2 regions of the Microbacterium wangruii genome follow, and region 1 is predicted to be linked to the other one. Evidence: predicted binding sites of a transcription regulator. Region 1 holds the regulator's gene; the other holds the start of a gene.
What was found. Region 1 encodes LexA, which represses DNA repair genes until DNA is damaged. Its sites were predicted from a motif close to TCGAACANNTGTTCGA; they were not measured.

Region 1 (5,968 bases):
GGATCTCGAAGGGCTCGAGCAGGTGGCTGCCGACCTGCGTCGGCGCACCCGCCGGCGCCTCGCAGCGCTCGGGCTGGGGGCCGGGGACTCCGCCATCCCCGACACCTTCTCGTTCTACGACCAGGTGCTCGACGCCGCCGCGACGGTGGGCGCGCTGCCGCAGCGGTTCGCCGACCTCCGTGCCGCGGACGGGACGATCCCGTTGACGGCGTACTTCACAGCGGCACGCGGCGACCGGGAGCGTGCGCCGCTGGAGATGACGAAGTGGTTCGACACCAACTACCACTACCTCGTGCCCGAGATCGGTCCCGAGACGCGGTTCGCGCTGTCGAGCGACCGCTTCGCGCGCCAGGTCGCCGAAGCGCGTGCCGACGGGGTGGTCGTCCGGCCCGTGATCGTGGGCCCGGTGACGCTGCTGGCCCTGGCCAAGGCGACGGATGCCGCGCCCGAGGGCTTCGACCCGCTCTCGCGCCTGGACGAGCTGCTGCCGGTGTACCGCGCGCTTCTCGCCGCCCTGCGCGCGGCGGGCGCGGAGTGGGTGCAGCTGGACGAGCCGGCGCTGGTGAGCGAGAGCCTGCCGGCGTCGCCTGCCGCCCTCGCCGAAGCCGCGGCCCGCGCCTATGCGCTGCTCGGCGACGCCGCCGACCGTCCCGCCGTGCTTGTCGCCGCCGGCTACGGCCGGCTGTCGGCCGAGGCGTGGCGGGCGCTCGCCGCGGCTCCGATCGAGGCGGTGGCGCTCGACCTGCACCGGGGCGGCGTGCCGGAGCCCGCCCCCGGCCTCGACGGCAAGACGCTGGTGGGTGGCGTCATCGACGGCCGCAACGTGTGGCGCGGCGACCTCGCCGCCGCCTGGGAGCGACTCGACGCGCTGCGCGCCCTCGGTGCCCGCGCCGTCGCCGCAGGCACCTCGACCTCGTTGCAGCATGTGCCGCACGACGTCGCGGATGAGCCCGACCTCGATCCCCGCCTGGTGTCCTGGCTCGCCTTCGCCGACCAGAAGGTGCAGCAGGTCGCCACGCTCGCCACGGGGCTGCAGGTCGGGCGCGAGGGCATCGCCGACGAGCTGGCGGCGGCATCCGCTGCGCTCGCCGACCGGCACGCCGCCCCCGGCGTGCGCGACGGGGCGGTCCGGCCGCGAGCAGCGGCGCTGAGTCCCGACGACTACTCGCGGGCCGCAGCCGCCACGCGGGAATCCGCGCAGCGTGAGCTCGGACTCCCCGTGCTGCCGACGACGACGATCGGCTCCTTCCCGCAGACCGGCGACATCCGCCGTGCCCGCGCCGCCGCTGCGCGTGGAGAACTGACCGCCGCGCAGTACGACGGCTTCCTGCGCGACGAGATCCGCCGGGTGATCGAGCTGCAGGAGCGCCTGGGGCTGGACGTGCTGGTGCACGGCGAGGCGGAGCGCAACGACATGGTGCAGTACTTCGCCGAGAACCTCGACGGCTTCGCCGTCACCCGCAACGGCTGGGTGCAGTCCTACGGATCGCGGGCCACCCGCCCGTCGATCCTGTGGGGAGACGTCTCTCGGCCGGCCCCCATCACCGTGGGGTGGTCGGCCTACGCCCAGAGCCTCACCGCGGCTCCGGTGAAGGGGATGCTGACGGGGCCGGTGACCATTCTGGCGTGGTCGTTCGTGCGCGACGATCAGCCGCTGGGCGAGACCGCGGACCAGGTGGCGCTCGCCCTCCGCGATGAGATCGCCGACCTCGAGGCGGCCGGCATCCGCATCATCCAGGTGGACGAGCCCGCCCTGCGCGAGCTGCTGCCGCTGAAGAGCGCCGACCAGCCGCACTACCTGGAGTGGTCGGTCGGTGCGTTCCGTCTCGCCACCGCGGGCGCCGTCCCCGCCACCCAGGTGCACACGCACCTGTGCTATTCGGAGTTCGCCGTCGTCATCGATGCGATCGCTGCGCTGGACGCCGATGTCACCTCCATCGAAGCGGCCCGCAGCCGTGGCGAGGTGATCGGCGACATCCGCTCCTCGGGCTTCGCGCGCGGCGTCGGGCCAGGCGTGTACGACATCCACTCGCCCCGGGTGCCGTCCGTCGACGAGATCGCGGGCCTCCTGTGGCGCGCCGTCACCGAGCTGCCGATCGGCCAGGTGTGGGTCAACCCCGACTGCGGACTGAAGACCCGCGGCTATGCCGAGACGGTCGCGTCGCTGGAGAACCTCGTCTCAGCCGCGCGCGTGGTGCGCGAGGAGGTGGCGGTGCGGGCCTGACCTCCCGGCGGGGACGCACGAGGGGATGCCGCGGCAGTGCGGCATCCCCTCGTCATGTCACGCGGCGTACGCGCGGTCGCGGCTATACCGCGCGCAGCACCGCCACCACCTTGCCCAGCACGACCGACTCGTCGCCCAGGATCGGCTCGAACGCGCTGTTGCGCGGCAGCAGCCACGTGTGACCGTCGCGCTGGCGGAACGTCTTGACCGTCGCCTCGCCGTCGAGCATCGCCGCGACGATGTCGCCGTTGTCGGCTGTGGGCTGCGAGCGGACGACCACCCAGTCGCCGTCGCAGATCGCGGCATCGATCATCGATTCGCCGCTGACCTTCAGCATGAACAGGTCACCCTTGCCCACCAGCTGGCGCGGCAGCGGGAAGATCTCCTCCACCTGCTGGTCGGCGGTGATCGGCACGCCCGCGGCGATGCGGCCGACGAGCGGCACGAGCGCGGCGTCGCCGACGCTGGGCGCGGCATCGGCAGGATTCTCGGCGGCAGAGCCGGGCAGGTCGATCAGCACCTCCATGGCGCGCGTCTTGCCGGGGTCGCGCCGGAGGTATCCGCTCAGCTCGAGCTGATTGAGCTGGTGGGTCACGCTCGACAGCGATTTGAGTCCCACCGCGTCGCCGATCTCCCTCATGCTCGGCGGGTAGCCATGCCGTGCGATCGAGCGCTGGATGACCTCGAGGATCGCCAGCTGCTTCTCGCTGAGGCTCTTGCGCCGCCGCGTCTGCGGCTTGTCCCGCTCGCGGCCGGCCGGTGTCGCGTCGGTCATCGAGCCTTCTCCCGTCTCGCCGCGCGAGGCAGCGTCTTCGAATGTCGGAGGTCCGTGATGGGGTGCTCCTATCGAAACCGTATCCGGTGCCGGATGCCGCGGCGCAGAGGTCCACGCGTGTCGCGTGCGATTCGATATCCGACCGGTCCCGTGCTTGACACCCTAGAACATCGAAGATAACTTCGGAAAAGAACTTCGCATCCGGCCTTCCTGGCCGAAGGTCGGATGCGAAGATCGCCACAGAGGAGGACTCCATGACCACCATCCAGCTCGCCGGACCGACGTCGTCCGCCACGCGGCTGCGGCTCACCGCCCGCGGTCGCCGGGTGTTCACCGGTCTCGCCGCCCTCCCCATCGTCATCGCCGTCGGCGCCGCCGCCCTCAGTGGGGGAGGTGCACTCGCCAGCGGGGACCGCTCCGCTCCGGCCGGCTCGTTCCAGATGGTCACCGTCGCTGCGGGCGAATCGCTGTGGTCGATCGCCGAAGAGGTCGCGCCCCAGGCCGACCCGCGCGACGTCATCCACGAGATCGTGCGGCTGAACGCCCTCGAGTCCTCCGTGGTCGCCGCCGGTCAGCGACTGTCCATCCCCTGGGAGTACACCGCCGCGCCGTGAGGCCGGGTGCGAGGGCGATACGTTCCGACCTGGGGCCGAGCCCACTGATGGCCGGGCTGGCTAGCATGGGAGGGGTGATCCCGAGTCTCAACGACCTCCCCCTCCGCGACGATCTGCGCGGCCAGACGCCGTACGGCGCTCCGCAGGCGGCACTCCCCGTCGCTCTGAACGTCAACGAGAACACGCATCCGGTTCCCGACGAGGTCGCGGGCGACATCCTCGACGCCGTCGCTCGTGCGCTGCGCGACGTGAACCGTTACCCCGACCGCGAGTTCACGGCGCTGCGCGAGGCCTTCGCCGAGTACCTCGGCCACGGCCTGTCCCGCGACCAGATCTGGGCGGCGAACGGCTCGAACGAGGTGCTGCAGCATGTGCTGCAGGCGTTCGCCGGTCCCGGCCGCACCGCGTTCTCCTTCGCGCCGACCTACTCGATGTACCCGCTGTTGACGCGGGGGACGGGAGCCACCTGGGTCGCCGGTCACCGCGCGCACGACTTCACCCTCGCTCCCGACGACGCGGCATCGCAGGTCGCGGAGGCGGCGCCCGACGTGGTCTTCCTCTGCGCGCCGAACAACCCCACCGGAACGCCGCTGTCACTCGACGTGGTCGAGGCGGTCTACGAGGCCACAGCCGGTGTCGTGATCGTCGATGAGGCGTACGTCGAGTTCGCCCCACGCGACGCGCGGTCGGCGGTGACGCTGATGCCGGGGCGCGAGCGGCTCGTGGTGTCCCGCACCATGAGCAAGGCCTTCGCCTTCGCCGGAGCGCGGGTGGGATACCTCGCAGCCGATCCCGCGCTGATCGACGCCCTGCGGCTGGTGCGGCTGCCGTACCACCTCAGCGCACTCACTCAGGCGGCCGCCACCGCCGCGCTGCGGCACGCGCCGGTCATGCTGGGCATGGTCGACGAGATCGTCTCCCAGCGCGACCGCATCTCGGCGACCCTGGAGGCGCTGGGATACGAGCCCCACGAGTCGTGGACGAACTTCGTGCTGTTCGGCGGCGTCGCCGACCCCGCCGCCACGTGGCAGGCGCTCTACGACAGGGGAGTGCTCATCCGCGACGTCGGCATCCCGCACCACCTCCGGGTGACGGCGGGGACCGAGCAGGAGACGACCGCGTTCCTCGACGCGCTGGCGTCGATAGACTCGGGGTCATGACCCGTCCCGAGGCGCGCACCGCGTCTGTGCGCCGCGCCACCAGCGAATCGTCCGTCGAGCTCGACCTCGACCTCGACGGCACCGGTCGCAGCCACATCGACACGAGCGTGCCCTTCTTCGACCACCTGCTGACCGCCTTCGCGAAGCACTCGCTGACCGACCTCACGGTGCGGGCCTCCGGCGACACCGACATCGACGCGCACCACACCGTCGAGGACGTCGCGATCGTGCTCGGCCAGGCGATCCGCGAAGCACTGGGCGACAAGAGCGGGATCTCCCGCTACGGCGACGCGCTGGTGCCTCTGGACGAGGCGTTGGCTCAGGCCGTCGTCGACATCAGCGGCCGGCCCTACCTCGTGCACACGGGGGAGCCCGCCGGCTACGAGTTCCACCTGATCGGCGGCCACTTCACGGGCTCGCTCGTGCGTCACACGTTCGAGGCGATCACCTTCCACGCCGGAATGACCGTGCACGTCAGGGTGCTGGGAGGTCGCGATCCGCATCACATCGCCGAGGCGGAGTACAAGGCGTTCGCGCGAGCGTTCCGCCAGGCCAAGGCCCTCGACCCGCTCGTGCAGGGCATCCCCAGCACGAAGGGCGCTCTGTGAGCGAGGCCGCCCGGCCTCTCGTTGCGGTGCTCGACTACGGATCGGGCAACGTCCACTCCGCGGTGAAGGCGCTCGTCGCCGCCGGGGCCGATGCACGGCTCACGGCTGACCGCGGACTCATCCGCGACGCCGACGGGCTCGTCGTCCCGGGGGTGGGTGCCTTCCGCGCCGTGATGGACGCGCTGCGTGCCAGCCGTGCCGATGAGCTCATCGACCGGCGACTGGCCGGGGGACTGCCGGTGCTGGGCATCTGCGTGGGCATGCAGGTGATGTTCGAGCACGGCGTCGAGCGCGGCGAGGACACCGCCGGCCTGGGTGAATGGCCCGGCGCCGTCACCGAGCTCGACGCCCCGATCCTGCCGCACATGGGCTGGAACACCGTCGAGCCCGGCGAGGGGTCGGTGCTCTTCCGCGGGCTCGAGCAGGAGCGGTTCTACTTCGTGCACTCCTACGCCGCGCAGTCGTGGGAGCTCGACGTCATCCCGCCGTTCCCCGCGCCGGCCCTCACCTGGAGCCGTCACGGTGCGCCGTTCCTCGCCGCCGTCGAGAACGGGCCGCTCTCGGCCACCCAGTTCCACCCGGAGAAG
Region 2 (5,968 bases), 920 kb from region 1:
GCGCCGGTGCAGGAGTCGCTGTCGTCGATGCAGCACAAGGTGGAGCAGCTCGAGCGCGAGCGGCAGCAGCAGTACGGCTCACTGGCAGAGCAGCTGCGCCGCGCCCAGGAATCCGACGAGGCACTGCGCTCGACCACCGAGTCGCTCGCCGGCGCGTTGCGCTCCAACGCCACCCGTGGCGTGTGGGGCGAAACCCAGCTGCGCCGCATCGTGGAGTCCGCGGGCCTGACCCGCTACGTCGACTTCGACCTGCAGTCCTCCGTCTCCTCGGATGCCGGTGCCGGCCGGCCCGACATGATCATCCGCCTCCCCGGGGGCAAAGCGCTGGCCCTCGATGCGAAGGTGCCGCTCGACTCCTACCTCGAAGCGACGGCCATCCCCGAGACGGCTCAGGGCGAGGAGGGCGCACGCCGACAGGCCCTGCTGGACCGGCACGTGAAGGCGGTGCGCGCGCACGTGGACGCCCTGTCGAAGAAGGCGTACTGGGCAGGCCTGGATGCCAGTCCCGAGTTCGTCATCTGCTTCGTTCCGAGCGAATCGCTGCTCTCGGCCGCGCTCGCGCAGGACCCGGCACTGCTCGATCACGCCTTCGGCAAGCGCGTCGCCCTGGCGTCACCGGTGAATCTGTGGGCGGTGCTCAAGACCGTCGCGTACACCTGGACGCAGCAGGACGTCTCCGAGGAGGCCAGGGAACTGCTGGCCCTCGGCACGCAGCTGTATGAACGCCTGGGCTCGCTGACGGGCCACGCCGACGACATGCGCCGGGCGATCGAACGCACCGTGGAGTCGTACAACAAGCTCGTGGGCTCCCTCGAGAGCAGGGTGCTGGTGACCGCGCGGCGGTTCCCCGGCATCGACGAGACCAAGCTCGATGTGGTCGCCGCGCCCGCAGTGATCGAGAGCACGCCGCGTCGGCTGACCGCGCCGGAGTTCGATCAGGCCGAGCCGGCGCTCATCGCCGATGTCGGTGAGGTGCGCGACCGCGTGGCGGAGGACTGAGCGGTCGGGCTCAGAGCCCGCCGGGGAAGAAGGTCATGAGACCGATGACGGCAGCCGACACACCGAGGAAGGCACCGATCATCCACCACGCGCTCACCTGATGACCCTCAGGGGTCCGGCGGCGGAACAGGACGTCGGGGCGTCGAGCGGGGTCGGTCGAGATGATCACGGGCATCTGCCCGGTCTTCGGGCCGTTCACCTGAGTGCTCATGTGTGGATCCCCTCGGAACTCGGAAGCGATGATGTGCATCGCCGTCGACACCGATCCCCATTGTGCCAGAGGCAACGCTGGGAGAAGGGTCACAGACCCATCACGTCTGCCCTCGGGGTCAGAGCCACTTCGATGTGAGGTGCTCCGACGTGATGCGGCGGAGCGTCCCGGACGCGCCGCGCAGCACGACCGACTCGGTGTAGATGTGGTCGCCTTCCCTGCGCACACCAGCCACCAGCTCGCCGTTGGTGACGCCGGTCGCGACGAAGATCGTGTTCGTCCCGGTCACCAGGTCGTCGGCCTCGTACACCTCGCCGTCGACCTTGAGCCCGGCATCCAGACCCAGCTGCTTCTCGTCGTCGTCCCGCGGCCACAGCCGCCCCTGGATGTGACCGCCCAGCGCCTTGATCGCGCACGCGGTGACGATGCCCTCCGGGCTGCCGCCGATTCCCACGCACATGTCGGTGCGGGCGTTGTGGCGTGCGGCGTTGATCCCGCCGGCGACGTCGCCGTCGCTCATCAGCCGGGTGCCGGCGCCGGCCTCGCGGATCTCCTCGATGAGGCGGTCGTGACGGGGGCGGTGCAGCACCGACACGACGATCTCGTCGACGGGCTTGCCCAGCGCCTTCGCCAGCCGGCGGATGTTCTCCCCGATCGGCAGGCGGATGTCGACGACGCCCACCCCGGCCGGCCCGGTGACCAGCTTGTCCATGTAGAAGACGGTGGAGGCGTCGAGCATGGTGCCGTGCTCCGAGACCGCCAGCACCGACAGCGCGTTGTTGCGACCTGCGGCGGTGAGCGAGGTGCCGTCGATGGGGTCCACCGCGACATCGCACTGCGGCCCGCGACCGGTCCCGACACGCTCGCCGTTGAACAGCATGGGCGCGTTGTCCTTCTCGCCCTCGCCGATCACGATCGTGCCGTCGAAGTTGACGGTGGTCAGGAACGCGCGCATCGCGTCCACGGCCGCCCCGTCGGCGAGCTCCTTCTGCCCGCGGCCGATGAACGGCACCGACCGGATCGCTGCCGCTTCGGTCGCTCGCACGAGCTCCAGAGCGAGGTTGCGGTCGGGGTGCAGGGGACTCATATCCGCGGTCAGGCTCACCATGGGGCACAGCCTATGCCGCGCGGTGCCGACGCGCCCGGGTATGGCGCTGTCGGAGAGCGAAGGAAACGCGGTTCTTTCCGGCTCGTTATGTGCACGCGGCCGTTTGCCACGGCCGACCCCCGGGACCGAGTGGGCCCGCTTCGCTAGAGTGAAGCAGGATCAACCGCCGACTTTAGGAGCTGACATGCCCGTCGCAACCCCCGAGCAGTATGCCGAAATGCTGGACCGTGCGAAGGCCGGCGGATTCGCATACCCGGCGATCAACGCCGCCAGCTCGCAGTCCATCAACGCCGTGCTGCAGGGACTCACCGAAGCCGGCTCCGACGGCATCATCCAGGTCACCACGGGCGGCGCGGACTACTTCGCCGGCCACACCGTCAAGGGCCGCGCCACCGGTGCCATCGCCATGGCCAAGTTCGTCACCGAGGTCGCGAAGAACTACCCGATCACGGTCGCCCTGCACACCGACCACTGCCCCAAGCCCGCGCTGGACGACTTCCTGCTGCCGCTGATCGCCGCCTCCGAAGAAGAGGTCAGGGCCGGCCGCAACCCGATCTTCCAGTCCCACATGTGGGATGGCTCCGCGGTGCCGCTCGCCGAGAACATCGAGATCGCCCAGACGCTGCTCCCCCGCATGAAGGCCATCAGCGCCATCCTCGAGGTCGAGATCGGCGTCGTCGGCGGCGAGGAGGACGGCGTCAAGCACGAGGGCACCAACGACGCGCTGTACACGACGACCAACGACGTCGCCCAGGTGGTCGAGGCACTCGGTCTCGGCGACCAGGGCCGCTGGATCGCCGCGCTCACCTTCGGCAACGTGCACGGCGTCTACAAGCCCGGCAACGTGAAGCTCAAGCCCGAACTCCTCGGCGAGATCCAGGAAGGCATCGCCGCGCGCTTCGGCACCGGCCAGAAGCCCCTCGACCTGGTGTTCCACGGTGGCAGCGGCTCGACGCCCGAGGAGATCGCCCTGGCCGTCGCCAACGGCGTCGTGAAGATGAACATCGACACCGACACGCAGTACGCCTTCACGCGTGCCGTCGCCGGGTACATGTTCCAGAACTACGACGGCGTGCTCAAGATCGACGGCGAGGTCGGCAACAAGAAGGCCTACGACCCCCGCGCCTGGGGCAAGGTCGCCGAGTCGGCGATGGCCACCCGCGTCGTCGAGGCGACCCAGCAGCTGGGTTCCTACGGCAAGTCGCTCGGCGCCTGACACCTTCGCAACGCGAGAACGCCCCGGCCCTGGTGGTCGGGGCGTTCTGCGTGCCGGCACGGAGCGCGTACATTCGAACGAATGTCCGAGGTTCGCGCGACAATGGTCGCATGGCAACGGACACGACGCGCAAGGCCCCGCAGGCGGAGGTCGACACCGCTGCGCTGCACGCACTCGTGACCGCACTCGGCGGCGTGCGATCGGCGATCGCCGGGTTCCGCGCTCTCGAGGCGTCGCTGCTCACCGCGGCCTTCGACCTCGCAGACGAGGCCGCCGGTTCACTTCCCCTCCGCGAGCGCGAGCGCGAGATGGCGCTGCGCACGGTCGCCGCCGAGATCGGTGCCGCCCTGCACGCCGGCGACCGCACCGTCCAGCGCCGCATCTCCGAGGCCTGGACTCTCACGCAGCGGTTCCCTGCCACCCATGCCGCCCTCGCCGACGGACGCATCGAGGCCGCTCACGCGTCCGCGATCGTGGATGCCGGGCAGGGCATCGGTGACGACGCCCAGCGGGCGGCCTTCGAGGCCTCGGCCGTAGCGCTCGCAGAAGCTGAGACCCCTGCCCGCCTGCGCGCGGTCCTCGGCACCCTCGCCGAGCAGGCGGAGCGCGGTGATCGAGAAGCGCGCCATCGTGCGGCACGTGCACGCCGCGCGGTGATCGTGCGCGACGTCGGCGACGGCATGGCTGAGTTGCTCGCCACGCTCCCCGCCGTCCTCGCCCACGGCATCCACGATCGCCTGACGACGATGGCGGGCGTCATCCGCCGCACGACCCACGATGCCGAGCGCGCCGCGGGTGCCACGGACGCCACGGACGCCACGGACGCCACGGACGCCACGGATGACGATCGCCGAACGATCGACCAGATCCGCGCCGACGTCCTCTGCGATCTGGCGCTCGGGGGCGGCCCGATCGCCTCCGGCGACGGCCTGGCTGCCATCCGCGCACAGGTGCAGGTGAGTGTGCCGGTGCTCACGCTCGCCGGCCGCACCGACGGAGGCGCGCGCCTGGCAGGTTCCGGCCCGATCGACGCGCAGACGGCGCGACGGCTCGCCGGCCACGCCGTCGGCTGGGACCGCGTGATGACTCACCCGGTGAGCGGTGTCGTCCTCGCCGTCGACCGCTACCGGCCGAGCGAAAACCTCCGCCGCGTGCTGCGCGTGCGTGACGAGCATTGCCGCTTCCCCGGCTGTCGCCAGCCCGCACGGCGGTGCGATATCGACCACACGCATGATGCGGCGCTCGGCGGCGCCACCAGCGCAGAGAATCTCGCCCACCTGTGCAGGCGACATCACTCGCTCAAGCACGCCTCCGCGTGGCGGGTGCGCCAGCGAGGCGGTGGCGTGCTCGAGTGGACGAGTCCGACCGGGCGGAGCTACGTGGACACGCCGGTCACGGCGGTGCGGTTCGCACCGACCTGCGATCCGCCGCCGTTCTGATGTCGGTGCGCGGCGCTGTCACGCCACACGGGCGGCGAGCGGTCGGATCAGCCTGAGACGGTGCGCTGCAGCGCTTCCCAAGCGGCCGGGTCGTTCATGATGGGGATCACCATCAGCGTGCCCGAGACGAAGTTGAACAGGATGCCGCCGACGAGCGGAATCCACCACGTCAGTCGCCGAGCCGCCAGGCTCCGCCACGACAGCCAGGCCGTGAGCACCCAGCCTCCGGCGAGAGCCGTTGCCGCGGCCACACCCCAGCCGCGCCCGGATTCGGGGTCGGCCAACTGCGCGTCGACGCCGAGGGTCTGGAACATCGTCTGCGCGAAGGCGCCCACGTCGAGCATCTGCGGCGCCGCCACCAGCACGGTCACGAGCCCGTATGCCAGCAGCGCCAGTGTGATGACCCGGTCGGCCATGCGGGTCGGCCGTGCCACCGCTGACGTCGCGGGCTCCGCGGGGAACGGCGCAGAGCCTCCCCGCGGCTGCGACGCGTCGTGCATCCCGGCCTGCGGCGCCACGCCCGACGACAGCGCGTCGGTGGCATCCGGTTGCGCGATGCGCGCCCGCTGCTCCTCCGGGGTGGCGTACTCGCCATACTGCGGCCGCGGGCGCGGATCGATGTCGCTCACGGGCGACCCCGCCCGCCGAGTGCACGGTCGTCCCGCTTGCCGGAGGCGTCGTGACGCAGCTCCTTCGGCAGGGAGAACAGCAGGTCCTCCTCCGCCGTGCGCACTTCCTCGACGTCGCGGTAGCCGGCACCGGCCAGATCCTCGAGCACCTCGGTGACGAGCACCTCGGGCACCGATGCACCGCTGGTCACGCCGACCGTCTCGACGCCGTCGAGCCACTGCTGCTTGATCTCGTGGGCGTAGTCCACGCGGTAGGCGGCCTTCGCGCCGTACTCCAGCGCCACCTCCACCAGCCGCACGCTGTTCGACGAGTTGGCCGAGCCGACGACGATCACGAGGTCCGCTCCCACGGCGACCTTCTTGATG

Region 2: QNO26_RS05925 (HNH endonuclease signature motif containing protein) is a predicted target of LexA. The motif match lies at 3,608-3,623, and genes of this name have one in related genera.

What each region holds. Positions count from the first base shown of each region.
Region 1 is NZ_CP126742.1:2,184,185-2,190,152, reverse strand. It holds gene metE (5-methyltetrahydropteroyltriglutamate--homocysteine S-methyltransferase) at 1-2,224, shown strand, start outside; gene lexA (transcriptional repressor LexA) at 2,307-2,999, opposite strand; gene QNO26_RS10410 (LysM peptidoglycan-binding domain-containing protein) at 3,254-3,613, shown strand; gene QNO26_RS10405 (histidinol-phosphate transaminase) at 3,679-4,773, shown strand; gene hisB (imidazoleglycerol-phosphate dehydratase HisB) at 4,770-5,381, shown strand; gene hisH (imidazole glycerol phosphate synthase subunit HisH) at 5,378-5,968, shown strand, end outside.
Region 2 is NZ_CP126742.1:1,261,912-1,267,879, reverse strand. It holds gene QNO26_RS05945 (DNA recombination protein RmuC) at 1-999, shown strand, start outside; gene QNO26_RS05940 (UDP-N-acetylmuramyl pentapeptide phosphotransferase) at 1,010-1,210, opposite strand; gene glpX (class II fructose-bisphosphatase) at 1,329-2,318, opposite strand; gene fbaA (class II fructose-bisphosphate aldolase) at 2,503-3,534, shown strand; gene QNO26_RS05925 (HNH endonuclease signature motif containing protein) at 3,645-4,973, shown strand; gene QNO26_RS05920 (DUF6264 family protein) at 5,021-5,602, opposite strand; gene QNO26_RS05915 (4-hydroxy-3-methylbut-2-enyl diphosphate reductase) at 5,599-5,968, opposite strand, start outside.